DNA from 4 places in the Pseudoalteromonas sp. SG43-8 genome. Region 1 is predicted to be linked to each of the others. Evidence: predicted binding sites of a transcription regulator. Region 1 holds the regulator's gene; each other region holds the start of a gene.
What was found. Region 1 encodes ArgR, which controls arginine synthesis, uptake and breakdown. Its sites were predicted from a motif close to ANTGAATANNTATTCANT; they were not measured.

Region 1 (7,639 bases):
TGTGAAACAACCTCAGCTGTTATCTTGCCACCGTTTACGAACGGTACACCGATCTCGATTTTCTCACCATCAGCAACTAAAAGTACTGAATCAAATTCTACTGCCGCACCAGTTTCAACGTCTAATTTTTCAAGACGAATCGTTTGACCTTCAGTCACACGATGCTGTTTACCACCACTTTGGAAAACCGCGTACATAATTAACTCCGTCTGTGCACCCTCAAATCGGCGCAACTAAAATATTCTTCGATAGGGCGCGAAGTTTACGCTAACGCGAAATAACTAGCAAGCCTATTTTGTAATTAAAATGAATAAAAAGTAGCTGCTTTGAGAGCAATTCAATATTTACCCCATTTTATATTAATTGGCCCTTTTGCCAAGCGCTTTTTAACTCTTAGCCGAAATAAATTAATGTACTCAAATATGACCCTCACAGCTCAATATCTAAGCACACCATAAACTGTATATTGATTATCAATTAATCAGTTATCTTGGCTAATTCAGTCTAAATTAAGTACTTTAATAGTGTTTTTTCAATCAATCGTCACAAAATATCGAGCTAGTGCATTTTTTGTTGTACAATCTGCGCCGTTCACACATAAAAATTGGCTCGGAGATCAATGGATATAAAAGCTATCCAGGCGTTAATCGAAAGCGATATGAATGACGTCAATCAACTTATACATGCGCAAATGCGCTCAGATGTGGCGTTAGTTAATCAGCTTGGTTTATATATAGTTAACAGTGGCGGCAAACGCGTTCGTCCAATGCTGGCTATTTTAGCAGCCAAAGCGCTCGGTTATCAGGGTAAAGATCACATAACACTTGCAACAATTGTTGAGTTTATCCATACAGCAACGCTATTGCATGATGATGTTGTAGATGAATCAAACTTACGACGTGGCACGCCTACAGCAAATGCTGAATTTGGTAATGCTGCTAGCGTATTGGTTGGTGACTTTATTTACACTCGCTCATTTCAGCTTATGGTTGGCCTTGGAAAAATGCAGATTATGCAAGTACTTGCCGATGCAACAAACATTATTGCTGAAGGTGAAGTATTGCAGCTGATGAACTGCAATGACCCAGATACGACTGAAGCCAGCTATATGCAGGTTATTTACTCTAAAACGGCTAAATTATTTGAAGCAGCTACAGGCCTTGCTGCCATTATCACAGAGCAAGACCAAGCGACACTTGATGCACTAAACCTATACGGTATGCATTTAGGTACTGCGTTTCAACTAGTAGATGACGTACTCGATTACAATGCAGATGCTGAGCAGCTAGGTAAAAACATTGGCGATGATTTAGCTGAAGGCAAACCAACCCTTCCGCTTATTTATGCTATGCAACATGGTAGCGAGCAGCAAACACAGCTCATTCGTGATGCAATAGAGCACAGTAATGGTATGGAGCATTTAGAAGAAATTTTAACTGCACTAAAACAAACTAATGCGCTTGAGTTTACAATGCAAAAAGCAGAGCTTGAGGCCGAAAAAGCCATAGCCTGTTTAGACTTTTTAGCTGAGTCTGACTATAAGCAAGCACTTATAAGCCTTGCCCGTATTGCGGTTGACCGCGACCACTAGTTTTAACTAGTTACACAGTGTGACATTAATTCTGAGCAATAAAAAAGCCTGCAAATGCAGGCTTTTTTGTTGCTTAAACCGGCTATTACGCCATGAAATCAACACCTTCTTTGATGTCTTTTTTCAGAGTTTCAAGCATGTCATTTTTTGCTTTTGTTTCAAATGCGCTTAGTTCGCCGTAAGAAAGAATTTCTTCTACTCCGTTTTTACCTAAACGTACTGGATGTGCAAAGTACTCTGCATCGCCATTTTCAACAGCAACGTAAGCGTAATCTACAACTTCTTCACCTTGTAGGCCTTTAACTAAAGACATACAAAAACGAGCTGCAGCAGCACCCATAGATAGCGTAGCTGAACCACCGCCTGCTTTAGCATTTACAACTTCAGTACCCGCATTTTGGATACGTGGAGTAAGTGCAGCAACTTCTTCATCAGTGAAAGAAACACCTTCAACTTGAGAAAGTAGAGGCAGAATAGTTGTGCCTGAGTGACCACCAATTACTGGTACTTTTACAGTTGCTACGTCTACGCCTTTAAGTTCAGCAACAAATGCTTCTGAACGAATAACGTCAAGCGTAGTAATACCGAATACGCGTTTAGCGTCGTAAGTACCTGCTTTTTTGAATACTTCAGCAACAATTGGAACTGTGCCATTTACTGGGTTAGTAATAATACCTACTAACGCTTTAGGACAGCTGGCAACAATGCCTTCTGCTAACGTTTTGATGATGCCAGCATTTACATTGAATAAATCAGCACGATCCATACCTGGTTTACGCGGCATACCCGCTGGGATAAGAACGATGTCAGAGCCTTCAAGCGCTTTATTTAAATCGTCTGCGCCAAAGCCTGCAACTTTAACATCTGTTGGGATGTGAGAAAGGTCAACCGCAACACCTGGTACTACTGGTGCAACATCATAAAGTGATAATTCAGAGCCAGCTGGTAAGCCTGTTTTTAATAATAAAGACAACGCTTGGCCGATACCGCCTGCAGCACCTAATACAGCAACTTTCATTGGAATTCTCCGTAATTTGAGGTAGGAAACATTTGTGGCTCTTAAGATAATGAAATTAGCGACTAAAAACAAATTTATCCTGTCTATTTCAAGTATATTTTCGACCATAGTCGTAAACTTATGTGATTTAACGCATCAAACTGGCAAGTTAACTAAACAACTGCTGCATAATTATTCATTTTTGTGTAGAATTTGCGGCATAAATAACAAAAACGAATAAAGACTATGCAACCACAAGATAAACAAGAAGCACTGGTAAAAGCATTTAAATCACTATTAAAAGAAGAAAATTTTGGCTCTCAAGGCGAAATAGTTGATGCGTTAAAAGATCAAGGTTTTGACAATATAAGCCAAAGTAAAGTATCACGCATGTTAAGTAAGTTTGGCGCTGTACGCACACGTAATGCCAAACAAGAAATGGTTTACTGCTTACCTGCTGAAATGGGTGTACCTACGGCTAAAAGCCCATTACGCCAATTAGTAATCGACATTATGCACAACGAAATGATGATCATCATTCGTACCAGCCCAGGTGCTGCTCAGCTTATTGCACGTTTATTAGATTCATTAGGTAAAGCAGATGGCGTACTAGGAACAATTGCAGGCGACGATACTATTTTTATCGCTCCTGCTAAAATATCTGAAATAGATGTAACACTTGAACGCGTTCGCATTTTATTTGATACGGTTTAATAGCAAATTAAATTTGTTTTAAAAACCCTATTGAAGGTGCAAAGAAAGCAGAGCCCATATCGGCTTGAGTAAAATCAAGCCAGTGGTCGTAGCAATCCCCTTCCCCTAAACGACTATTAAGTACTTTTTCAAATGCGGTGCCCGTACAAGCGCATGTAATTGATAACATTCCCTGCTCATACACGTCGCCATAAGGCATGCTTTGATTTAATAGTAGCGGTTGTCCGTCTTCGTCTTTTAGCTCACTTCGCGAAGCATGGCTGGTTTCGATCGCTGGGGTAATTAGCGTGTTATCAAGACGCGTACGTCCCATTATTTGCTCTTGCTCACTCAATGATAAATGCTGCCACATAGTTAGATCATGTTTATAACGCTGAACATGAATATAACTCCCCTGATCTTCAAAGCTACCAGGGTTGCTGATTAAAGCCGTAGCGCGCTTTTTTCTTCCATGTGCGGTGTCGCCACCATAAATAAAACCGTTAAAATCACGACCATCTAAAAAACGAAAATTACGAATTTGCTCCACCAGCTCAACATCGGGGGCAAATAATTTTAAAATTTGCAGCGCAAATAAATGGTTAACATCTTCACGGTCAGAGCGAATTTGCACAAATAAATCGCACGGTTGTACGCTCATTTGGTGATCGCTATGGGTTATATTGGGAAAGCTCTGTAACTCGCTTGGAATGTATTCAGGGAGGATATGCGGCCAGTATTGCGCACCAATAGCAACCATACAAGAGAGCATTGATTCTGAAAATTGATCGCTAAACTCTTCTTCTATAGCGCTTACTTGTTTTAACTTTGCGCGAAGTGATTCGTCTTGACCATCAAACACATTAAAAAATAAGTGCAAACCGTGTAAGTTTGCTTCAGCACAAATCCCTGATTGCGCTTGCGCCATTGTTATTCCTTAGTTTTACAGATAAAAACACAGCGAATAACAAATTAATTACGATTCGAAAAAATTCACCGTGTGAGGTTTTATTTTTATTATAACCTGATCATTATTTTCAAATGACTGGCCATATTGTGCAGCAACTTCAATTTCTTGTTCATCAATAACAAGCGAATAAACATACGCCGAACCAATAAAGCGACGACTTATGATTGTAGCTCGCTTGCTGAATTTGTCACTTTGGTTATCTGCCACTAATTCTATTTGATGAGGGCGCACATATATAAGCCCTGCACTTACATTATGCTTACTCTCAACATAAGATTCGACTAAACCAAATGGTGTTTTATATTCAGTTGCGGTTAACACTTCTGCGCTTAAGTATATGCCCTGACCCAGAAACTCTGCAACCTCCTTTGAACATGGAGCTGCAAAAAGCTGCTCAGGCGTGCCTTGTTGCTCAATTTTACCGCGATGCATAATGGCAAGTGTATCTGAAAACGCAAACGCCTCTTCTTTTGAGTGTGAAACAAACACAGCAGATACTTGAGTTGCCTTAATAATTCGACGTATATCGGCAATTAATTCAAAGCGTACTTGTGTGTCGATGTTTGAAAAGGGCTCATCAAGGAGTAATAAACTAGGTTTATAAGCTAATGCACGAGCGATAGCGACGCGTTGCTGTTGGCCACCCGATAACTGGTGTGGAAACCTGTCAGCACAGCCAATTAAATGTACAAGCTTAAGCATTTCATCAACGCGTTGCTGCTTTTGAGCTTTGCTCATATTACTAAGCCCAAATGCGATATTATTTGCCACCGTTAAATGCGGAAACAACGCATAATCTTGAAACATCATGCCGATGTTACGATGCTCAGGTGAGACAAACGATTGCTCATCACTCACTAATTTACCGTCTATAAAAATAGACCCTTGCTTGGCTTCAATTAAACCTGCAATCGCCTTTAATGTGGTTGTTTTGCCGCATCCACTCGCCCCGAGTAGACAAACAATTTCATCTTTACCCACTGTTAAATCTAAATCGTGAATAACCTTTGTGCCGTTATAGTGATAGCTCACGCCTTGTAAAATTAAACTACTCATTTAACTACGCTGCTCCATAGAACGATTAATAAAATACAAAGGAATAAACCCAACAATAACAATAAATAATGCAGATATTGAAGCAAGCTCTAATTGCTCATCACTCACATACTGAAATACATGAGTAGCTAAGCTTTCAAAATTAAACGGTCTGAGCAATAGCGCAGCTGGCAACTCTTTCATACACTCAATAAATACCAATAAGGCAGCAGTGAGCAATCCTCTTCGCAGTAAAGGTAGGTGCACTAAACGCAGCGTTTGCCCTTGGCTTTTACCCATTGATTGGCTTGCCATATCAAGTGATGGACTAATACGTAAAAAACTCGACTCAATTGCTCCGTGTGCAATGGCGTAAAACCTAACAATATAAGCAATAATAATAGTAAGAATGCTACCTGTAAGCAGTAAGCCAATATCTAAATTATACGGCTCGAGCGCTGTGTTAATGGTGTTCTCTAACAATGTAAGAGGTAATAAAACCGCAATAGCGAGTACAGTTCCTGGCAATGCATAACCTGTGCTTGCTAAACGCCCAGGAATAAGCGGATACGCTTGCTTTGCAACACGCTGATAAAAAACCACAAAAACACTCAACGTAATGGTTATAACACTTACAACTCCTGCCACTTTTAAACTTTGCCAAGCGTAACTAAAAAACTCAACATTCCATGCTTTATCAAAGTAGGCAATGGCGTAATTTATAAGTACTGCAATAGGAATTACAAAAGCGATAAGTAAAATAAAGCTACAAAATGCCGTTGCGAGCCAAGCAGACTTTCCTTTTAATACATAGAGAGATTCGCTATTTACACTTGATTGTCGCTCAAATACCGCTTGGTTTCGGCGACTAAAACGCTCTGCCATTAATGCTAAAAATAACAGAAGTAACATCACACCCGATATTTTAGCGGCCGCTGTAAGTGAGTAATAACCAAACCACGTATCGTATACGGCGGTTGTTAATGTACTTACGGCAAAATAACTCACTGTTGCAAAGTCGGCCATGGTTTCCATACTAATAAGTGCAAGAGCCGCCACAATTGCCCCACGAGAGAGTACTAAACTGACTTTAAAAAAGCTTTGCCCAGGAGATAGCCCCATTAACTGACTAGCTTGTACTAATTTGAATGACTGCTCGCGAAGGGCTGTTTTAAAAATTAAAAATAAATACGGGTAAAGTACCAAGGCAATCATAACGATGGCGCCGGGTAATGTTCGTATATCAAAAAACCAATAGTCGTTAGGTGATTGCCAGCCAAACCATTCTCTCAATGCTATTTGCACCGGGCCCGCATAATCTAATAAATCAGTGTATACATAGGCAATAATATAGGTAGGCATAGCAAGGGGCAGCATAAGTGCCCATTCAAACTGTTTTTTACCCGGGAAACTACAGTAAGCCGTTAGCCACCCAAGTGGCAAAGCTATGGCGCAGCTAAGGACGCAAACACCTAAAACTAACAATACGGTATTGGTTATGTAGTCCCAAAGCACGGTATCCCACAGGTGAGAAAACACCTCAGAGCTACCTTGTAGAGATTCAAAAAGAAGAAAAAACAACGGGGCCGATAGTATTAAGCCAGTCGACCAAGCAAAGAGCTGCCATTTAGACAGCTTAAATTTATTAGTCATTAAAGATCGAACTTCACCTCATCAATTAGCTTAAGTGCTAACGGACGATATTTACTAATCTCATCAAGTGGCAAGCTGTCTTCTTTAAAGCTACCCCAAGAGGCAACCAAAGTTGATAATTCAACACCCGACTTAACTGGATACTCCATATTTAATGAGGCATACATGTTTTGTGCTTTGCTGTCGGTCATATATTCTATGAGCTTTAATGCATTTTCAGGGTTTTTAGCGTATTTGGTAATAACCGCACCCGATACATTTATGTGTGAGCCACGATTAACTTGATTCGGAAAGTTAATATTTACGGCCTCTGCCCAACCTTTTTGTTCTTTATCTTCTAGCATTTTGCCAAGGTAGTAACTATTACCTAATGCCAAGTTACATAAACCTTCTTTAACAGCTTTAACTTGAGCACGATCGTTACCTTGAGGCTTGCGTGCTAAATTAGCCTTAACACCTTCAAGCCACTCTTTAGTTTGCGCTTCACCATGGTGTGCAATCATAGAAGCCACTAAACCTAAATTATATGGATGTTTGCCAGAGCGCGTACAAATTTGTCCTTTGTATTTAGGGTCTGCTAAATCTTCATAAGTGAGCTTAGGTAACTCACCAACTCGCTCTTTTGATGAATACACATTACGCACTCGCTTAGTAAGCGCAACCCATTGGCCATCACCGTCACGAAAGGCAGCTGGAACAT
Region 2 (7,639 bases), on a different contig from region 1:
TTTGGTTGCGCCGTTGAGCCCTATTTTACTTTGATACTTTTCAAGCAAGGGTATAAGTATCGCCAGCGCAACAAACAAACCAATTAAAATAACGAATATGTTCATATTAACGCCCTACTTATGGTAATTCGTGGCCTTTAGCGCTTACATAAAGTGCATACCAATGCTCACGAGTTAGCTCTACGTTTACAGCATCACAAGAGGCTTTAATCCGTTTAGCATTAGTTGTTCCAATAATTGGCTGAATAGATGCGGGATGGCGAAGCAACCATGCAAGTACAATTGCCTCAGCAGAGGTTTCATAAAGTGCAGCCAGCTTATTAACTAAAAGACTGGTGTTGATATCTGCCTGAGATGCGTTTGATAAATCACTACCGCTGTACAAGCCTTGGCATAAACTACCCCAGCTTTGAATTTGGATTTCAAAATGGCGACAGTACTCAATACTACCTGGCGTAAAATTAAGATCTTTACCGTCACTGTTACCGGCATATACACCTTCATCAACAAACTGATGTTTTTGTAAACTAGCCTCAATTTGGTTAGCCACAATTGGCATATCAAGCGCATGTTGTAAAAAGTTCATTTGGTGCTGCTGCATATTAGACACTGCAAAATTGCGCACTTTACCGCTTTCTTTTAAGCAACTAAATATACGAGCAATCTCGTTAACTTCCATGAGTGGATCAGGGCGATGCAGCATAAGTACGTCTAAATAATCTGTATTTAATCGTTTTAATGATGCTTCAACTGACTGCTCAATCCACTTTTGGGAAAAATCATAACGCTTTGGCCCTAAGTCATCTTCAAAACGAATCCCACACTTAGATTGAATATACATGTGCTCTCTAAGCTCTGGTCGCTCACTTAATGCTTTACCAAAAACCTGCTCTGCTTTACCAAAAGTATAAATATCAGCATGGTCAAAAAAATTAATACCACCTTCAATGGCGTTATCTATACATTCATGAGCTTGCTTAACATGTGCATCAGTGATTGCGTCTTTATTCCAACCGCCGCCCAGACCCATACATCCAAATACAAGTTTACTAACATGAGGCAAGTGCTTTGCTAAAGGTGTGTGAAGCATGATAACTATCCTTAAAATGTTGAAGAGCTGTTACTGTAAACAAAAAGCACTAAACAAGAAACCATTAAGAGGCGAAGAAATTAAGAACAAAAAAAGCGCAGTAAACTGCGCTTAATAGTTAATCTATTTTAAATTACATTTTTAGCCAACAAGTGCTAATAAAATACCCGCAGCAACTGCACTACCAAGTACACCCGCTACGTTGGGTCCCATTGCATGCATAAGTAAAAAGTTATGTGGGTTACTTTCAAGGCCAACTTTATTAACTACTCGTGCCGCCATTGGCACAGCAGATACACCTGCAGCCCCAATTAATGGGTTTATAGGTGTTTTAGATATACGGTTAAGTCCTTTTGCCATAAATACGCCAGATGCCGTACCAATTGCAAAAGCCAGTGCGCCAAGCACTAAAATACCAATCGTCTCAACAGTTAAAAACTTATCTGCAGCAAGCTTTGAACCTACAGCTAAACCTAAAAATATAGTTGTAACATTGATGATTTCGTTTTGAGCACTGTTACTTAATCTATCAACAACACCCGACTCTCGCATTAAGTTACCTAAACAAAACATACCTACCAGCGGTATAGCAGCCGGTAAAAACATAGCCGTTAAACTAAGTACCATAAGAGGAAAAATAATCTTTTCCTTTTTAGATACTTTGCGAAGCTCTGGCATTTTTATTTTACGTTCTTCTGGGGTTGTTAATGCACGCATAATTGGCGGCTGAATAATTGGCACAAGTGCCATATATGAATACGCAGCTACTGCTATTGCGCCTAGTAAATCAGGTGCCAGTTTTGATGCTAAAAATATTGCTGTTGGCCCATCGGCACCACCTATAATGGCTATAGCCGATGCGTCCTGTAGAGTAAATTCAAAACCTGGCACATAGTTAAGTAATATAGCGCCAAACAATGTAGCAAAAATACCAAACTGTGCAGCCGCACCTAATAACAACATACGTGGGTTTGCAATAAGCGCGCTAAAGTCGGTCAGCGCCCCTACTCCCATAAATATCAACAGCGGAAAAATCCCCGTATCAATACCCACATAATAAACGTAGTACAAAAGCCCACCTGGGTCTGACAAACCTGCCACTGGTACATTTGTTAAAATTGCACCAAAACCAATAGGTAGTAATAATAGTGGTTCAAAGCCTTTAGCTATCGCTAAAAACAGTAATAAACACCCTACCGCAATCATTATTAACGATGGGATTGTAAAGTTAGCAATGCCTGTCGCATTCCAGAGGTTTAAAATACCTTCCATCCTCTATTTACTCCTAAGCTAATGCAATCATAGCGTCGCCGGTAGTTACAGCATCGCCTTCACTAACTAACACTTCAGCAATTGTTCCGGTATGCGTAGCGCGTATTTCAGTTTCCATTTTCATGGCTTCCATAATAATCACTACATCGCCTTCGTTAACAACTTGCCCAGCTTTTACCTTAATCTTAAAAATATTACCGGCTAGAGGCGCGTTAAGTGTTTCACCTGATGCAACCGAAGCAGATTGAGGAATGTGCTCAGAGTCTTTTAATGTTACTTCTTTAAGTTCACCACCTTGCGCTACTACTACGTCATAAACTTTACCATCTACTTTTACACTGTACTGCTCAGCCTTCACTTTGTTACTATTTGAAACTGATTTAGAAGGTGCTTTACTGCTTTTATCTTCAACAGAAGGTACTGGCTCAAATGCATCTGGGTTGTTGCGGTTTTTAATAAACTTCAAACCAACTTGTGGGAATAATGCATAAGTTAATACGTCATCAATTTGATCATCAGCAAGTGTTAAACCTTGCTCTTGTGCTTCTTTTAATAACTCACCTTCAAGCGTTGCAAGCTCAGGTGCAATGTTATCAGCAGGGCGACAAGTAATAACTTCCGCTCCATCAAGCACGCGCTCTTGTAGCTCTTTATTCATTGGTGCTGGTGTTAAGCCATATTCACCTTTTAATACGCCAGCAGTTTCTTTAGTAATTGTTTTATAACGCTCACCCGTTAGCACATTAAGTACCGCTTGAGTGCCAACAATTTGCGACGTTGGTGTTACTAAAGGTAAAAAGCCAAGATCTTCACGTACACGTGGGATCTCAAGTAAAACCTCATTAAGCTTATCGGCTGCGCCTTGCTCTTTAAGTTGGTTTTCCATGTTTGTAAGCATGCCACCAGGTACTTGAGCTAATAAAATGCGCCCATCAACCCCTTTTAAGCTACCTTCAAATGCCGCATATTTTTTACGTACATCTCTAAAGTAAGCAGCAATTTCTTCTAGGTGGCTTAAATCAAGCTCAGTATCACGCTCAGTCCCTTCAACTATCGATACAATAGTTTCAGTTGCAGAATGTCCATAAGTCATACTCATTGATGAAATAGCGGTATCGAGCATATCAATACCAGCATCAATTGCTTTTTGGTAAGTAGCAGTACTTAAACCTGTTGTAGCGTGGCACTGCATAGCAATTGGAATAGATACAGTTTCTTTAAGTGCTTTAATTAGTTTTTCAGCATCGTACGGCTTTAATAAACCCGCCATATCTTTAATACAAATTGAGTGACAACCCATATCTTCAAGCTGCTTTGCAAGAGTTAGCCACATATCAAGTGTATGAACTGGGCTAACTGTGTACGAAATAGTACCTTGAGCGTGAGCGCCTACTTTTACAGCTGCTTTAATAGCTGTTTCTAGATTGCGAACATCGTTCATTGCATCAAATATACGAAATACGTCAACGCCATTTTTATGTGCGCGTTCTACAAACTTTTCAACTACGTCATCAGCGTAATGGCGGTAACCTAATAAGTTTTGACCGCGTAATAGCATTTGCTGTTTAGTATTAGGCATCGCTTTTTTAAGTGCACGAATACGCTCCCAAGGATCTTCGCCTAAATAACGAATACACGAGTCAAATGTAGCACCACCCCACGATTCAATAGACCAATAACCCGCATCGTCTAATTTGCTAGCAATCGGTAGCATATCGTCTAGGCGCATACGCGTTGCTAATAATGATTGGTGAGCATCGCGTAATACCAATTCTGTTAATTTTAATTTAGCCATGTGTGTGCCCCTTATTTATTATTTGATTTGTACTGAGCAATGGCAGCACTAATAGCAGCGATGTGCTCATTAGGCACACCTTGAGATTTAAAAGATGGTGATTTAACTGGTGTCGCCAAGTCAGGTTCGCTAAAGCGCGTCACCAAATTAGACATAAGCGTTACTGCACCAATTAATATCGACAGAAATACAAACACCCCAACCATGCCAGTAAGCATTAAGTTACCAGCCGTTGTGAGTAGAGCACCTATATCCATTTTTCTCCCCTTGAAACCCATATCGAAAATAAAAAATCGATTTAATTAAATATTTATTCACTGGATAATAACAAAACTAATCGCTTTGTCTACATCTTGTAAATTGGTAAAACCAATTAAACAATAAACAACATAACACTCAATTAATTTACATGCTATAACTCAGCAATCACGCGCTCTACAATACATACAAGAAATAACGACTATAGCTAATAGTTATATGGAATTTGTTAATTAACTATCAAGCTAAGTAAAAATAAACACTAATTCTTAATATAAAGTGCAAAGCCACACACCAATTGTTAATTGGTCTTACCAAAATAAGTTTATTTAGTGAACATTTAGCAGTTATTTGCAACAGTGTGAATAACTTACATAACAAAGCGTAAAAGTTACTAACCAACTAATAACTAGAACAACAGCTAAAAACCATAACCAATTGATATTTATACAAAATAAACTTTGGCATATAACTGGCATTAGTTATTATGAGCAAATTTGATAACCAAGGAGAAAACAATGTTACGCTGGACAATTACATTTTTAGTTATTGCTTTAATCGCTGCAGTGTTAGGTTTTGGTGGCATCGCAGGTGCCGCAGCTGGTATAGCAAAAATTATATTTTTTATCTTTTTAGTACTTTTAGTGATTTCATTAGTTTCAGGTGCACTACGTGGTAAATCACCCAGGTAGATAAAGCATTCAACTAACAAACACTAAAATTTAATTAATATTTACAAGGAATTACACTATGAACTCTACAACTTTAAAAGCAGCACTAATCGCAGTATTTGCAGGTTTTTTCATGATGGGTTGTGAAGACAACCATGCAGAAGATGCTGGCGAACGTATCGACGAAGCAGTAACTGATGTGCAAAACTCTGTTGAAGATGCATGTGAAAATGTTAAAGAAGGCGTGAACGCTGAAGAAACTAACTGTTAATCCTTCTTGTACCGCTAAAAAAAACGGCTTTCGAGCCGTTTTTTTGTGCCAGTAATAAAATCACTGACTATAAAGCTGCTCATTTAGCAGTTAGCTTGTTAAAATAAAAAAAACGATATTTAAAGCAAGGCAAAATGGCATTCACAACCACCTACACATTAGATAAACCCTACTTTTACGAGTGTTTTGATGAGTCACTCCCTTATAGTAAACGTGCAAAACCTAAATACTTTTTACTTGTGTTGCTAGTTGCGCTTGGTTTATTTGGCATTTATGTTTTAGACGATCATTACTTAGGATCGTTTATGATCATGTTAGCGGTACTCGAGTGCGTCGCTTTTTACTATCGCAGACCATGGTGGGTAACCAGACAAATGCTCAGCAGAGCATCAGGCTCTGAGGTAACACTTACCTTTGATGAAGAAGGTATTAAATCTGCTAATCATTACAAAAGCTATCAATTAGAATGGCAAAATATAAGCGAAGTAATAGACACCCAACAAGGTATTATTATTAAAAACAAAAGCGGCATGCAGTACATATCAAAACAAATACTTAGTCCTGAAACACTCGCTTTTATAAACAAAAAAGCCACTCAGTGAGTGGCTTTTAGTCTAGTTGAGTTAATTACTCAACTACGTATACGTGTTGATTAAGCATTGCCCGGATTAGGGTTCGACTTTTCAGCTTGTATGCGCATGTAAATCTCTTCACGATGCACTGATACGTCTTTTGGTGCATTAACACCGATTCGAACTTGATTTCCTTTAACACCTAGAACAGTAACTGTTACTTCGTCACCAATCATTAGGGTTTCACCTACTCTACGAGTTAGTATTAGCATTCTCTTGCTCCCATGTTCCAATAAAAATTATAAGATTCCGCTTAAACATACTAATGAAAATTAGACTGAAAAGTAAGTAAAAACTCGCAATCTATCCATTTTCTGTTAAAAATGCCTTGTGTAATGCACGAACAGCCAACTCTAAGTACTTTTCATCTATTAAAACTGAAATTTTAATCTCTGAAGTCGAGACTAAAACCACATTAATATTTTCCTGCGCTAATGCATCAAAAAATAAACTAGCGACACCAGAATGTGATTTCATACCCATGCCAACAGCAGAAACTTTAGCTACTGCTTGCAACCCGCTTATATTTTGAGCACTGAGCTGAGCTTGATCTTCACTCAATAATTCAAGTGCTTGCAGATAATCATTCGAGTGCACAGTAAAAGCATAGTCTATTTTTTCAAAGTTATGATTAACTTGATTAATCATATCTATTTCGATGCCATTTTCGGCAAAAAGTTTCAATATTTTTGAAAGATATTGCGTGCCCGTTGGCACACCTTGTACCTTAATTAAACATTCGTCACGATTAAACGCAATCCCCGATACAACCTTGCTTGGCATATCGTTCTCCTCAAAACTTATTAATGTACCTTCATCGGGATTAAAGCTCGAAAGCACCCTAAGTGGCACATTATGTTTTCCTGCGGCTTCTACTGAGCGAATATGCAAAACTTTCGCCCCTAAACTTGCCAGCTCCAGCATTTCGGCAAAGGTAACTTGGCTCATTCTGCGCGCGTTAGGTTCAACACGAGGATCTGTAGTATATACGCCGTCAACGTCTGTATAGATCTGGCATTCGTCAGCTTTTATAGCCGCTGCTATTTCTACAGCCGATGTATCGGTGCCGCCGCGCCCAAGCGTTGTAATATTGCCCTCAACATCACGCCCCTGAAACCCAGCAATAATAGCAATACGATTATGCTCAAGCTCATGCTTCAAACGCGTAGCAGCAACCTCTGCAATACGAGCTTTACCAAACATGTTATCGGTTAAAATATTGACTTGATCGGCTAATAAGCTCACAGCAGAGTGGCCACGTTTTATAATAGCCATAGCAAGTAGTGATACAGAAACCTGCTCTCCGGTGCTAATAAGTACATCTAGTTCACGGCTACTCGGGCGAGTATCGATTTGTTTGGCGAGATTAATTAAGCGGTTGGTTTCTCCCGACATAGCCGAGAGCACCACAACCACTTGGTGTCCTTGTTGTCTGGTTTTTACAACAAGGTCGGCGACCGCTTCAATTCTCTCTATCGAGCCGACCGAAGTGCCACCGAATTTTTGAACAATAAGCGCCACTTAGGCTTAAGTACGCTCAGTTAACCAAGCTGTAACGCTATCTAGTGCAGCAGCAAGGTTTTGTGGCTCGCTACCACCGGCTTGTGCCATATCTGGACGACCGCCACCTTTACCACCTACTTGGCCTGC
Region 3 (7,639 bases), on a different contig from region 1:
GTTTATCAATTAGTTGATGCTACAACAATTGACGGCCTTGATGCTCGCTTTGTTGTAAACACGATTGCGCCATATCTTCTTACAAAACTATTATTACCTGTTCTTGGTCATGATTCGCGAGTGGTTAATGTGTCATCAGCTGCGCAATCAAGCGTTAACTTAAATGCACTTATGGGTAACACTGAACTTTCTGATAGTGCGGCTTATGCACAAAGTAAATTGGCTATTACTATGTGGTCGCGTCATTTAGGGCTTGAGCTTAAAGATACTGGGCCATTAGTTATATCGGTAAACCCTAAATCGTTACTGGGAAGCAAAATGGTAAAAGACGCTTACGGTATAGATGGTGGGGATTTAAAAATTGGCGCAGATATTTTTTGTCGCGCAGCGCTTAGTGATGAATTTAAAGATGCCGCAGGCCTGTATTTTGATAACGATACAGGACGCTTCGCGCCTCCTCATGTTGATGCACTTGATAATGCTAAAAATCAACAACTAGTAGATACGTTAGACAGTATTTTAGCACAGCTTAAATTAGGTAAAGCATAATGAAAAATCATGTTACCTGGACAGTACAAGGCCAAATTAAAGAAGGTAAATACGATGAGTTTTTACTGGTAATGGCACAATTAGTTACTTTGGCTAAAAGTGAAGCGGGCACTTTAATGTATGAGTGGACAGTAAGTGAAGACAAGCGCAATGTACATATTTACGAGCGTTACCAAGATGAAGATGCTGCTAAAGCGCATCTTGCTGGTTGGGGCGAAAGTGGCCCACTATTTTTAAGCGTAGTTGATATGGATAAAGTAAGGGTATTTAGTCAATTATCAGAAGAGTTTGCACAAGCCTTTGCAGGCCCAAGCAGTGTATTTATGAAACCTGTGGGTGGCTTTGTAAAGTTTTAGAGAAAATACCCATTGTTGATCTAAAGAGCTCACCTCATCAGTGAGCTCTTTTTTTAGTTGCACTACTGCTCTTGCTGCAAGCGTTCGTATAGCCAATCTTTTAGTTCTGTACGTTCGTGTTTTAATAGATGCATTTGTTCATCGCTTATGGGCGCATCTTTGAGCTCTAACACTCTAATCTCTTTATCTAGCTTGTCGTACTTATCTGCTTTTTTTGCAAATTCAGTATCGCTTTCATTTAACTCGGCAATGGTCTTTAAGTACTCTGGAAAGTCATTTGTTAATGAGTGATCTTCGCCTAACATATTCGCTCCTTAGTAGGATATAAATGAGCTCACAAGTAAGTGAGTTGTATAAGTGGATTACTGCCTTTCATATAATACACTGGGGCTTACATAGATATAATTCAACCATCGAGCCACTAATTTGATGTAGCACAAGCAATCTGTTTATTTTGCTCAGTAAGGCATTTCACCAAAGTATTTAATAGTGCGATCAATAAATGCACGTACTTTAGAGGTCAATAATTTATTGTTGGGGTATACAGCCTACGTAGGTGTATTAACTAATCGTAAAAATCTTAGGGTTCGATATTATTGTTCAAGGTGCAAGGAATCTCTGGCTAGAGAAAATAAATTTAAATATCATCATGATTCAATACGTTAGTAAATCTCTTAACCAGAGTTCAAGTTAGTAAACCAATACCCGCTAAAGGCTTTTAAGCATTTTAGCTAAAAGAGTTAATTTTTAACGCTTTTTGCTAATTTATGTTGGTTAATTAATAGTGGTAGAATGCAGCGCTTAGTACCACTTGTGTAAAGTAGTGGTCAATAATTTATAAGGTCTGTTGTGTAATGCTGTTAATGATCGATAACTACGATTCGTTTACTTACAACTTAGTGCAATATTTTCAGCGTTTAGATCAAGACGTTTTAGTAAAACGTAATGATGAGCTAAGCATTGCACAAATAAAACAGTTAAACCCGCAGCACATCGTGTTATCGCCAGGGCCATGCACCCCTAACGAAGCGGGTATTTCACTAAATGTTGTTGAGCAACTCAAAGGGCAATATCCTATTTTAGGAATTTGCTTGGGACATCAAACTATCGCGCAAGCTTTAGGAGGAGATGTAATTCGTGCTAAAAAAGTAATGCACGGTAAAACATCACCCATAGTTCATACTAATAAAGGGGTGTTTAAAGGCTTAGCTAATCCGTTAACGGTATGTCGTTATCATTCTTTAGTGGTTAAAGCGCAAACTTTGCCTAAAGAGCTTGAAGTAACCGCATGGACTCAAACTGAGCAAGGAGAGTTTGACGAAATTATGGGGTTGTTACACAATGAACTTGCTATCGAAGGTGTGCAGTTTCACCCCGAAGCTATTTTAACTGCTCAAGGCTTGGAACTGCTTGATAACTTTTTAACTCGCTTCTAATGTTATAATACACATAGCATTTTATACTTTATTAATGGATGTCATGACTGAACTTGTAGCCCAGCAGCGTACTGCCAAAATACTAAGCCAACGAGCTCATGACTTATTGCTTGGGCATAGCTTTGCGCATCAGCAAATTGGTTTCATTCATACATTAGATATAGATTACGGCGAACCCATGAAGCAGCGCACCTTGCTTCAGGTTGAAGTGGCCGCACAGAATAAACGCCAGCAAAGTAGTACTGCACATCATAAGTACCGCGCTCAAGCGAGTGAACAGCTGCACAAAACAATTGAAACAGCTATATATAAGCAGCTCGAAGATATAGATGGCGTAATTCATAGCACCATAGGTATTGAAGATGGCATTGCCAATATACTCGATATATTAGCTGTAAAGTCAGCGTCGGTAGGGCGTTTAGAGCCACTGGTTAATGATATAAGCTGGTTGGGTAGGGAGTTAGTAACGCTCGTTAATTTACCTTACTATCGTAATCAACGTAGTAAAAACACGTCTGTAAAAGTAGATAAGCCATCGCTCGCCCTTCGTTATATTGGCCTTGATAACTTACAGCTAGTTATTCCTACATTTGCTGCCCGCCATTGGATGCCACATAGCACCGAACCATTTTCGTTATTAAAACGTCGTTTACGTGACAGTGCCATGGCAAACGCCATTGCTGCGCAAAAAATTGCACAAATTAATAATGTAAATGACGTTCATGCATTTACCCTTGGGATGCTTTTAGATGTAGGGCGAATTGCATTAGTGCGCTTGTACTTAAAAACGTTTGAGCAAATATGGCAACGTAAAGTACAGCTAGCCCGAAATGAAAACCAAAAAGATTTACACACCGCATTATTAGAGCTTCAGCCCGACCCGCTATTTTTAACTACTCTACTTAGCAATAAATCGATAGAAGTAAGCGCTAAGGTAATAGACAAAATGGCTTTTAAATATTTACCGTTTAAAGGGGTAATGCAGCAGCTAGTAAATGGGGTAGATAAGGGCGATACATTACTGCCATTAACAGAAGTAATGCTAAAGGCACGGTGCTATTCTCAATATCTTAATTTAAAAGAACATCAACTTATTGAACCTGATGAAGCTCTAAGCTGGTTTTCGCACTTTAAGTTCACTAAAACGGAACTAAAAACCCTCCAATCGAGTAATTTTACCAATTTAGCTATTCAAATTGACTAAAAATCTGAATTTTTTGTTAATTTTTTTGCGACTAACCATTCATTCTCATCTTATTGTTATATTACATATTTGCCGATTAAAGCGTGTGCGCCTCTGTACTCATGCGGTTAGTTGCCTAAAAATAAGCATAAATAGCTATGCAAATAGTTATTCACTATCTATGAAATAATATCTTTAGCCCTTTATTTTCAAGGGATACATGAAAGTTTTTAACGAGACAGATATAAGTAATTCTGAAATAATGTGCGTCTGAAAATTGAACCACAAAGCAATTTTGCGCAATTATCAGGTTACTGATCTTGCCTATAAAGTTGGTTAAAAATATTAACTAAACACCTATTTTGATGTTTTGTGTTGCTCACAATTAAGAGGAAATAAAATGACAGTCAATCGCGAATTATTTGATCACGTAATGGTTCCTAACTACGCACCTTCAAGCGTAATTCCTGTTCGAGGCGAAGGCTCTCGCGTATGGGATCAACAAGGTCGAGAGTTTATCGACTTTGCTGGTGGTATTGCAGTTAACTGTCTTGGCCATTGCCACCCTGCATTAGTAGGCGCATTAAAAGAGCAAGGCGAAAAAATCTGGCATCTATCTAACGTAATGACCAATGAGCCGGCACTTCGCCTAGCTAAAAAAATGGTTGATGCGACATTTGCTGAAAAAGTTTACTTTGCCAACTCTGGCGCAGAAGCAAATGAAGCCGCGCTTAAATTAGCGCGTCGTTTTGCACTTGATAAGTTTGGCGCAGAAAAATCACAAATTATCGCGTTCAACAAAGGTTTCCACGGTCGTACATTCTTTACCGTAACTGTTGGCGGCCAAGCTGCATATTCAGATGGTTTTGGCCCTAAGCCTGGCGACATTGTACATTGCGATTACAATGACCTTGCTGCTTTTGAAGCACTTATCAGCGATAAAACATGTGCCGTAATGATGGAACCTCTACAAGGTGAAGGCGGTATTGTTTCACCAACTGATGAGTTTGCTCAAGGTGTTCGCGATTTATGTACTAAACATAACGCACTGCTTATTTTTGATGAAGTTCAAACAGGTGTTGGCCGTACTGGCGATTTATACGCATACCAAGGCTTAAACGTAGTACCTGATATTTTAACTTCGGCTAAAGCACTTGGCGGCGGTTTTCCTATTGGCGCTATGATCACAACAACTGAAATTGCACAGCACCTTAAAGTAGGCACACATGGTTCTACTTATGGCGGTAACCCGCTTGCGTGTGCTGTTGCAGAAGCTGCATTTGATACAGTAAATACCCCAGAAGTACTGGCTGGCGTAAAAGAAAAAGCAGCATTATTTAATGAACTACTTAGCGCGGTTAACGAAAAATACAACGTATTTAGCGAAATCCGTGGCCAAGGTTTATTAATTGGTGCAGTAGTGAACGAGCAATACAAAGGTCGTGCAAAAGAGTTTTTAGTGGCAGGTACTGAGCAAGGCCTTATGTCACTAGTGGCAGGCGCTGACGTAGTACGTTTCACTCCATCTTTAGTAATTCCTGAAGCGGACATTCGCGAAGGTATGGCACGCTTTGAAAAAGCAGTAGCAAGCGTAGTAAACGCATAAGCGACTTAAGCCAACCAATTAAGGGTAAGCACCGCTTGCCCTGCAATTCCTATTTACCGTTATTTATAAGGGAGCAAGCGGACTCATGATGATCCTTCGCCCAATCCAGCAAAATGATTACTCAGCATTACTGAAAATTGCCCACGAATCTGGGCATGGTTTTACGTCTTTGCCATTAAACGAAGAACTATTGCAAAAGAAAATAGACCATTCTGTAAGTTCATTTGCTAAGCAAACGTCACAACCCGGTGACGAAGGCTACCTGTTTGTTCTTGAAGATAGCGAAACCGGTGATGTTGTAGGTACGTCTGCAATTGAAGCTGCGGTAGGGCTTGATGATGCATTTTATCATTATCACTTAAGTAAAGTGATTCACTCTTCGCGCACATTAGACGTATACAAAGCGGTTGATATTTTAACGCTATGTAACGACTACACAGGCGCTACAGAGCTTTGCACATTGTTTTTAAAAGATGGCTATCGTAAAAATTGTAACGGTAAGCTACTTTCAAAAGCGCGCTTTATGTTTATAAAACAGCACCAAGAGCGTTTTGCGCAAACAGTGATTGCAGAAATGCGCGGTGTGTCTGACGAAAACGGCAGCAGCCCTTTTTGGCAGTGGCTTGAAGAGCACTTTTTCTCAATGGATTTTCCAACAGCCGATTACCTAACAGGTATTGGCCAAAAAGTTTTCATTGCTGAACTAATGCCTAAATACCCAATTTACGTAAACTTGCTAAGTAAAGATGCGCAAGCCGTAATAGGTAAAGTACACGACAACACACGCCCAGCAATCGAGTTATTGAAAAGCGAAGGCTTTACGTTTAATGGCTACGTAGACATTTTTGACGGCGGCCCAACGGTTGAAGCAAAAGTAGATAACATTGCGACGATTCGTAATGCAAATAACTTTAACGTTGAAATTGGCGAAATGACTGGCGACACCATGGTGTTACTAGCTAACGAAAAGCTTGAAGATTTTAGAGCAACCGTTGCACCAATGACATTTGACGAGCGCGCAAAAAGCCTTATTTTATCGCAAGAAGTAGCAGATGCATTGCATTTGCAAACTGGCGATATTGTTAGTGCAACCACGATTTAATTTAGGAGAAAGTATATGACTCATCCTGCACAATTTATTAATGGTCAATGGTCACAAGGCCAAGGCACAGAATTTAATTCAGTAAACCCTGCAAATAACGACGTTATTTGGCAGGCATCATCAGCAACTGCGGCGCAAGTAGACACCGCAGTAAATGCAGCGCGCGAAGCGTTTTATGCATGGGCTGATAAAAGCTTTACTGAGCGTTTAGAAATAATTAAAGCATTCGCAGCGCAATTAAAAGAAAACAGCGAAGAGCTCGCTATTACTATCGCACAGGAAACAGGTAAGCCACTGTGGGAAACGCGCACAGAAGCGGGTGCTATGGTTGGTAAAATTGCCATTTCTGAAAAAGCATTTTTAGAGCGCACTGGCGACGTAGAAAACGCAATGCCACTTGGCCGTGCGATGATTCGTCATAAGCCACATGGGGTTGTAGCCGTATTTGGTCCGTATAACTTTCCGGGTCACTTACCTAATGGCCACATTGTGCCAGCGCTTTTAGCCGGTAACACGGTTGTATTTAAACCGTCTGAACTGACTCCTAAAGTTGCCGAGCTTACGCTTAAACTGTGGGAAAAAGCAGGCTTACCAGCCGGTGTAATTAACCTAGTTCAAGGTGAAGTAGAAACGGGTAAAGCTCTTGCTGCTCACAAAGGGATTGATGGCTTGTTCTTTACGGGTTCTTCGCGTACTGGTCATATTTTACATGAACAGTTTGCAGGTCAACCGGGTAAAATTTTAGCGCTAGAAATGGGTGGTAATAATCCACTTATTATTACTGACGTTGAAGACACTAAAGCAGTTGTTCACGATATTATTCAATCAGCGTTTATCTCAAGCGGCCAGCGTTGTACATGTGCACGTAAATTGTTTTTACCTAAAGGTAGCAAAGGCGATGCAATTTTAGAGCGCCTTATCACTGCAACTAAAGCGATTAAAGTAGGCAACTACGATGATGCAGACCAGCCATTTATGGGCTCTATGATCTCATCAGCGGCAGCTGCAGGCATGGTTAAAGCGCAAAACGAGCTTGTTGAGCTTGGCGCTCAAGTATTAGTAGAGCTTGAGCACACAGCCAATACCGGTTTTGTAACACCAGGTATTATTGAGTGTACAAATATTAGTGACTTCCCAGATGAAGAACATTTTGGACCACTTTTAAAAGTATTCCGCTTTGACGACTTTGACCAAGCCATTGATAAAGCAAACGATACAACCTTTGGTTTATCGGCTGGTTTATTAAGTGATAGTGCAGCAGATTACGACCATTTTTTACGTCGTATTCGCGCTGGTATTGTTAACTGGAACCGCCCAATTACTGGCGCATCAAGCGCAGCACCATTTGGTGGTATTGGCGCATCGGGCAATCACAGAGCAAGCGCGTATTACGCAGCTGATTACTGT
Region 4 (7,639 bases), on a different contig from region 1:
GCTACATCAGAGGCTGAAAAGCAGCTAACTGAAATCGGCGAGCTTGATCGCGTACTAAGCGGCGGGGTGACTACTGGCTCTGTTAATATAATTTCGGGCGATCCGGGGGCGGGTAAGACAACTTTGCTATCTGACTTAGTGGCGAGAATGTCACAACGGATGCCGTCACTTTACTGTACGGCAGAAGAATCTTTATCGCAGTTTAAAAACAGGGTAAATCGTTTAAAGTTAAACTATAACCCGGAAGAGCTTTATTTACTTTCAGAAACGAGCGTTGAAACCATCATCGAAGAGCTCGAGAAAAATAAAATTAAGTTTGCTGTTATTGACTCTATTCAAGCTGTTGTAACCGATACGGCAAATGGTAGCCCAGGTTCGCCTTCGCAAGTAAAAAGCGCCGCCCAAGCATTAACTCAGTACTGTAAGCAAAATGATGTAACCATGTTCATTATTGCTCACGTAAATAAAAATAACGAAATAGCAGGCCCTCAAACACTTGTACATATTGTTGATGCGCTTTTACACATAGATACCAACGATGGGCAAATACGAACCCTTAGGGCAAATAAAAACCGCTTTGGTGATATTGATACTGTTGGCATTTTTAAAATGTGTGAACGTGGGATGTTAAGTGTTGATAATCCAAGTGAAATATTTTTATCGGGTTCAACCACTGACTCACCTGGCTCTACTATTACCTGTATTCGTAAAGGGAATCGTAATTTATTGCTTGAGATTCAATGTTTAACTACCGAAACAGAAGCTGAATTTCCGCAGCGTGTTTGTGTTGGTTTAAATATGAATCGTATAAAAATGCTGACCGGTATATTACGTAAGCATACTAAAACTAAAATATTTCACGATACGTTTTTTAATATTGTGGGTGGTTTAAGAATTGATGAGACAGAAACCTGCATCGATTTAGCATTAGTAACCGCGTTACTTAGCAGTTTAAACGAATTTGTTGTACCTCGTACCACGTGTATTATGGGAGAACTTAGCTTAAACGGTGATGTACGCCCAATAGACAGTGGTGTACCGCGTGTTAAAGAGGCTGCACAACATGGTTTTACAGAAATATATATTCCATTTCGCAATTACCATAAATCGATGGAGGGGCTAGGCGCTAAAATTACCCCTGTAAAAACTGTACATGAGTTACTTAGTTTGATTAATTAACACTTATCGGTGATGTTCTTCAGTGTTACTCTTAAGTTGAGACACTTTATAGAAAGAATTAAATAAGGAAATGACATGAAAAAATTAGTTATAGTGGCAGCTCTTGTGGCCGCAGGCGTGGGTGGTGTTAGTTACGCAAACTACGTAGCAACTCAAGAAGTGCGTGCAGAAGTAGATAAGCAACTTGCTTTAGTAAGCGAGCAAACTGGCGCTACATTTAAATACGCTGGTTTATCGGCAAGTGTTATTTCAAAGAGTGTAGAAATAACAAACATGGAAGTAATAAGCCCTGAAGGTGACAATGTTGCTAATATTCAAAGCATTGAAATAACTGGCTACGAGCCGGATAAAATATCACCACATACATCATTTGATGTAAAAAGCTTTCAGTTTGATAAAAGCTTCGTATTAAAATTACCAGCTGATAAAAATGAAATGTTAGCGTCGGCAAGTTACGACTTACATTCATCACTTGATTACGATGAAGAGTCTGGCAATAGTGATGTAGTAGTTAAGCTTGATGCAAAAGACATTGTTAGTTTTAATATGGATATGGGTTTAGCTAATTCAAAAGCGTTAATGGATGCTTCATTGGCTATTAGCAAGGCGCAGCAAGAAGCGGGTGATCAACCGCTGACGTATGAACAAGAATTACAGCAGCAAACACTTGTTATGCAAGCAATGAGTAAATTAGAGCCGCGTAATGTTAGCTTTGCCTTAAATAACCAAGGTAAATTAAAAGATTTACTATCAAGCGAGCTTGAAAAGCAAGGTATGACGCTTGAGCAAATGGAAATGACGCTAGAACAACAGTTACAACAAGCTCCTGTAACTGAAGATATTGCAGAGGCTTTAACTAGCTTTGCGAAAGGTTTAAATTCATTCAGTGTGTCTGCAAAGCTACCTGAAGGTAAAACTATGATGGAAATTAACCAACAAGTTATGATGCTAGTAGGGCAACCTGAAGAACTAGTTAAGTTTATTAACTTAGAAGTTAAAGGTGATTAGGCCTTAGTTCTGTATTAATAAAGGCGCCAATTGGCGCCTTTATTGTAATCTTATTAGCTAAAGCAATTTGCTTTTATAAGATCAGTGATTATTTGTTGTGATGGTTTTATTTTTTCCATCGCTAAAAATTCATCAGGCTGGTGTGCTTGGTTAATTGAGCCTGGGCCCATTACAATCGTTTCACAACCGAGTTGCTGGATAAACGGCGCTTCAGTGCAGTAATTTACCGCGACCGCTTTTTGCCCCGCTATTTTTTCAGCCATTTTTACTAAAGCACTGTCGGTGCTACCACTAAATGCCGGTATTGGTTCATGTAAATCAATAACGCTCACCGCATTTGGGTATTGCTGATTTATTTCTTTCGTTGCATCGAGTACTAATGCTTGTAGTTCTTGTACACTTAAACCTGGTAATGGGCGCATATCTATATGCATTTCACAGCAACCACAAATTCTATTCGCGTTATCGCCGCCATGAATATTACCTAAGTTTAATGTTGGATAAGGGATTTCGAAGTGGTTTATTGAATACTTATGCTTTAATTGTTCTTTTAAGATCATTAATTTTGTAATCACTTTATGCATTACTTCAATGGCGTTAAGACCACGTTCGGGATCGGAGCTATGCCCAGAGCGACCAACTACTCTTATTGCTGTACTCATATGGCCTTTGTGCATAAATACTGGCGTCATATCAGTAGGTTCGCCTATTATACAACGCGCAGGTTTTAAATTCGGGTGCTTACATATTTGTTGTGCACCAGCCATCGTTGTTTCTTCGTCGGCGGTGGCAAGGATTAAAATAGGCTGAGTTTGCTGCTTTTCATCAAGTTCACTAATCGCTTGTAATACAAAAGCAAAAAAGCCTTTCATATCAATACTTCCTAGCCCATACAATTTGTTATCGAGTTCGGTAAGTTTAAATGGATTATGATTCCAACGACTGTCATCAAAAGGCACTGTGTCGGTATGACCAGCTAGCATTAATCCGCCATCACCTTCTCCGCGTTTTGCTAATAAATTATAGCGCCCTTTACCTCCTTCTAATTCTATAATTTCACACGTAAAACCGATTGTTTCGCACCAACTGGCTAGGAGTTCGATTACGTTTTTATTGCTCATACACAGGTTGTCTTCAATAGCACTAATAGAAGGGGCTGCAATCAATTGTTGGTACATGGAAATAAACGAAGGCAAAGGCATAAAAAAATCCAAAATTATTATTCAATTTAATTGCATAACAATATAAAAGTATTTATGATGAATATCAATTCACTTTTTAAGCATAAATATATTAAAAGTAACGCCATGAAAATAATGCGACGATAATCAAAATTCATTAATAAAAAAGACTTAATTAGCGTCTAAGCTAGTTTAAGCGAACATTATAGATAAGTAGTAATTAATTTTAAGATAACGAGTAACAAATGAATGTAGTGATTATTGGCGCAAGCGGATACAGCGGCGCAGAGTTAGCAAGTTTAGTTGCTAAGCATCCAAACTTAACTTTAACAGGCTGTTATGTATCAGAGGGTAGCTTAGATAAAAATAAATTGCTAAGTGATTTATACCCGGAGCACCTTGGCTTACTAGACTGCCCTTTACTTCCTCTTAGCGTATCAGCTTTTGATGACATTCAAAGTGATGCTGATTACGTATGCTTATGTACCGATCACAAAGTAAGTGTTGATCTAGCGCCGCAATTTTTAGCTATGGGTAAAAAGGTATTTGATTTATCTGGTGGCTATCGTTTAGCAAGCAATGACGACTACGTTACTTACTATGGTTTTGAGCATCAACATCCAGAGCTTTTAAATGAAGCGGCTTACGGTCTAGCTGAGTGGAACCATGATGCTATCGCTAATGCAAAGCTAATTGCTGTTGCAGGCTGTTACCCAACAGCAGCGCTTAATGCGCTAAAACCGCTTAAGCAAGCAGGCTTATTGAGCAGCGAAAGTATTATTATTAATGCGGTTTCGGGCGTTACAGGCGCAGGGCGTAAAGCCAGTGTAGGAACGCATTTTTGTGAAGTGTCGCTTGCACCTTATGGTTTGTTTAACCATCGCCACGGCCCTGAAATTGAACAACACCTTGGCCACAAAGTGTTGTTTACACCGCATCTAGGTAATTTTCCGCGCGGTATTTTAGAAACTATTTATGTACAGCTTAAGCCAGGCGTTACCAAGGAAAACGTTGCATCGGCTTATCAAGTACTTTCGAGCGAGCCATTAATTCGCTTATTAGGCGATAAAGTACCTTCAATTAAAGGTGTAGCTAAGCAGCCATTTGTTGATATTGGCTGGCAGCAACAAGGAACGCAGTTAATTGTGATGTCTGCTATTGATAACTTATTAAAAGGCGCTGCTGGACAAGCTTTGCAGTGTATTAATATTTCTATGAATTTAGATCATACCACTGGTTTAAAAGGAGCGTTTTAAATGAGTAAAAAAACGTGGGTAATTAAACTAGGTGGTGCAGTACTTAATACAGAAAATGCAGCAAAAGCGTTGTTTGATGTATTAAATGAGCAAACAAATGATGAGTTTGTGATTGTACATGGCGGTGGCGCTTTAGTTGATACATGGTTAAAACAAGCGGGTTTTGCCAGTGCTAAACACCAAGGATTACGTATTAGCCCAGCAGAGCAAATGCCTTATATAGTCGGAGCACTCGCAGGTTGCGCTAATAAACAATTAATGACTCAAGCTATTAGTGCTGGGCACAAGCCTGTGGGCTTAAGTCTTTTTGAGGCAGGTGTTACTGCCACTCAAAAGCTAAAAGCGCTTTGCTTAGTGGGTAAATGTAAAAGCAACGACGATTCTATTGTTAATGATTTACTTAAAATCGGTCGCCTACCCATCGTTAGCTCTATAGGCTTTGATGAGCAAGGGCTTTGGTACAACGTAAATGCAGATGAAGCAGCAGCGGCTATTGCTAGTAACTTAAATGCTGAGCTTATTTTTATGACGGATGTTGAAGCAGTGCTTGACGAAAATAAACAGCCGTTACATCAACTTGACACAAAACACATTGATACTTTAATTACAAATGGAGTAATTGTGGGCGGGATGGAGGTCAAAGTTAAGACCAGCCTTCACGCTGCCCAACATTTACGACGCGGTGTGTATATTTCCAGCTGGCAAAAGCCAGAAAATTTAATTGCTCTGCTGCAAGGCGAGCATGTCGGAACAAAGATTACACCATAGGTTTATTATGTTTGAGAATTTTTTAACGGGTTTAGAATTAGACCAAGAAGGCGCACTTAATTTATTAAAGTTAGCGCAAGATATAAAAGCAAAGCCAGAAAAATACAGCCAAGTATTATCGGGTAAATCAATCGTAACATTGTTTGAAAAACAAAGTTTACGTACTCGCTTATCGTTTGATATAGGTATTAACCGCCTTGGTGGCCATGCAGTTTATTTAGATCAGCAAAATGGCGCTATGGGTGCACGTGAATCAATTAAAGATTTCGCACTTAATATTTCTACTTGGGCCGATGGTATTGTTGCGCGCGTAAATCAGCACAGCACATTAACTACATTAGGTGAATACGCATCAGTACCGGTAGTAAATAGTTTGTGTGATTTATACCACCCATGCCAAGCTCTTGCTGATTTTTTAACGCTTCAAGAAGTTCACGGCGATGTGAGCGAGCTTAAAGTGGCTTACTTAGGTGAGGGCAACAATGTAACTCATTCATTAATGCTTTTAGCGGCAACGCTTGGCACTGATTTTGTTGCTGTAACGCCAAAAGGCAGCTCGCCTGATTCGCAAATTCTTAAAAAGGCAGAGCAAATAGCGGCAATGAATGGCGCATCAGTGATGGTAAGTGACCGTGTTGAAGCGGCTGTGGGTGCAAACGTTGTATATGCAGATACATGGGTATCAATGGGTGATACAACACCACTTGAGCAAGTTAAAGAAAAATATATGCCTTATCAATTAAATCAGGCATTGCTAGATCAAACAGGTGCAACTACGGTATTACATTGCCAACCGGCACACCGTGAATTTGAAATTACCTCTGAGGTAATGGATGGTCCAGCATCGAAAATTATTCAACAAGCAGAGAATCGCATGCACGCGCAAAATGCTTTGCTAGTTACATTACTAAATCCAAATTTTGTTAAGGAACACCTATGAGTTCAATTAAAAAAGTCGTTTTAGCCTATTCAGGTGGTCTTGATACATCGGCTATCGTGCCATGGTTAAAAGAAAACTACGGTTGTGAAGTTGTTGCGTTTGTAGCGGATGTAGGTCAAGGCGCAGAAGAACTTGAAGGCGTAGAAGCTAAAGCAATCGCTTCAGGTGCTTCAGAGTGTTACGTTGTTGATTTAAAAGATGAAATGGTAAGTGATTACATTTATCCAACACTTAAAACGGGCTCGATTTACGAAGGTACTTATTTACTAGGTACGTCTATGGCGCGTCCTATTATTGCTAAAGCACAAGTTGAAATTGCACGTAAAGTAGGTGCTGATGCACTTTCTCATGGTTGTACTGGTAAAGGTAATGACCAAGTTCGTTTTGAATCATGTTTTGCAGCCCTTGCTCCAGATTTAAAAGTAATTGCGCCATGGCGTGAGTGGGACTTATCGAGTCGTGAATCATTACTTGATTACTTAGCAGAGCGTGACATTCCGTGTTCAGCATCTGCTACAAAAATTTATAGCCGTGATGCTAACGCTTGGCATATTTCGCACGAAGGTGGTGAGCTTGAAGATCCATGGTGTCAACCAACTGAGCAAGTATGGACTTGGACTAACTCTCCAGAGCAAGCGCCAGATAAATCAGAACTAGTAACTTTAAAAGTTGTTGAAGGCGAAGTGGTTGCTGTAAATGGCGAAGAACTTAAACCATATGACTGTTTAGTTAAATTAAACGATATTGCATCACCTCATGGCGTTGGACGTGTTGATATTGTAGAAAACCGTTTAGTTGGCATGAAGTCACGCGGTTGTTATGAAACACCAGGTGGCACAGTAATTATGGCTGCGCTTCAAGCCATTGACGAGCTAGTGCTTGATAAAGCAAGCCGTAAGTGGAAAGAAGTACTAGGTGGTGAATTTTCACATTTAGTGTATGACGGACGTTGGTTTACACCACTTAAAGATTCTATTTTAGCCGGTGCAGAAGCACTTTCTAAAGTGGCAACAGGTGAAGTGGTACTTAAGCTATATAAAGGTCAAGTAACTGCGGTTCAAAAGCAATCACCAAATAGCTTATACAGCGAAGCATTTGCTACATTTGGCGAAGATGATGTATATGACCAGTCACACGCTGAAGGCTTTATTCGTTTATTCTCGCTTTCAAGCAGAATTTCAGCATTGGCTAAAAAGTAAATTATTTATAGCCCCTTATAAAAGGGGCATTACAGGGTTTGGAGAGATTTCATGGCATTATGGGGCGGACGTTTTTCTACGGGTCCAGATGAGGCGTTTAAGCAATTT

Region 2: a site for ArgR is predicted at 4,459-4,476, ahead of H5122_RS12810 (OadG family protein). Genes of this name have one in related genera too.
Region 3: a site for ArgR is predicted at 3,672-3,689, ahead of H5122_RS14360 (aspartate aminotransferase family protein). Genes of this name have one in related genera too.
Region 4: a site for ArgR is predicted at 3,446-3,463, ahead of argC (N-acetyl-gamma-glutamyl-phosphate reductase). Genes of this name have one in related genera too.

What each region holds. Positions count from the first base shown of each region.
Region 1 is NZ_JACJEX010000010.1:95,149-102,787, reverse strand. It holds gene rplU (50S ribosomal protein L21) at 1-197, opposite strand, end outside; gene ispB (octaprenyl diphosphate synthase) at 620-1,591, shown strand; gene mdh (malate dehydrogenase) at 1,677-2,609, opposite strand; gene argR (transcriptional regulator ArgR) at 2,835-3,302, shown strand; gene H5122_RS15870 (Dyp-type peroxidase) at 3,310-4,209, opposite strand; gene H5122_RS15865 (ABC transporter ATP-binding protein) at 4,258-5,307, opposite strand; gene H5122_RS15860 (iron ABC transporter permease) at 5,308-6,939, opposite strand; gene H5122_RS15855 (Fe(3+) ABC transporter substrate-binding protein) at 6,939-7,639, opposite strand, start outside.
Region 2 is NZ_JACJEX010000006.1:90,780-98,418, forward strand. It holds gene H5122_RS12790 (hypothetical protein) at 1-105, opposite strand, end outside; gene H5122_RS12795 (aldo/keto reductase family oxidoreductase) at 119-1,090, opposite strand; gene H5122_RS12800 (sodium ion-translocating decarboxylase subunit beta) at 1,232-2,362, opposite strand; gene oadA (sodium-extruding oxaloacetate decarboxylase subunit alpha) at 2,376-4,157, opposite strand; gene H5122_RS12810 (OadG family protein) at 4,169-4,414, opposite strand; gene H5122_RS12815 (DUF1328 domain-containing protein) at 4,934-5,107, shown strand; gene H5122_RS12820 (hypothetical protein) at 5,166-5,357, shown strand; gene H5122_RS12825 (YcxB family protein) at 5,492-5,959, shown strand; gene csrA (carbon storage regulator CsrA) at 6,010-6,201, opposite strand; gene H5122_RS12835 (aspartate kinase) at 6,293-7,510, opposite strand; gene alaS (alanine--tRNA ligase) at 7,517-7,639, opposite strand, start outside.
Region 3 is NZ_JACJEX010000008.1:29,321-36,959, reverse strand. It holds gene H5122_RS14385 (SDR family NAD(P)-dependent oxidoreductase) at 1-549, shown strand, start outside; gene H5122_RS14380 (putative quinol monooxygenase) at 549-905, shown strand; gene H5122_RS14375 (YdcH family protein) at 968-1,210, opposite strand; gene H5122_RS14370 (aminodeoxychorismate/anthranilate synthase component II) at 1,760-2,341, shown strand; gene H5122_RS14365 (HDOD domain-containing protein) at 2,385-3,545, shown strand; gene H5122_RS14360 (aspartate aminotransferase family protein) at 3,925-5,130, shown strand; gene astA (arginine N-succinyltransferase) at 5,216-6,232, shown strand; gene astD (succinylglutamate-semialdehyde dehydrogenase) at 6,248-7,639, shown strand, end outside.
Region 4 is NZ_JACJEX010000002.1:442,197-449,835, forward strand. It holds gene radA (DNA repair protein RadA) at 1-1,179, shown strand, start outside; gene H5122_RS07250 (hypothetical protein) at 1,255-2,187, shown strand; gene argE (acetylornithine deacetylase) at 2,241-3,389, opposite strand; gene argC (N-acetyl-gamma-glutamyl-phosphate reductase) at 3,614-4,624, shown strand; gene argB (acetylglutamate kinase) at 4,625-5,392, shown strand; gene H5122_RS07270 (ornithine carbamoyltransferase) at 5,400-6,332, shown strand; gene H5122_RS07275 (argininosuccinate synthase) at 6,329-7,531, shown strand; gene argH (argininosuccinate lyase) at 7,583-7,639, shown strand, end outside.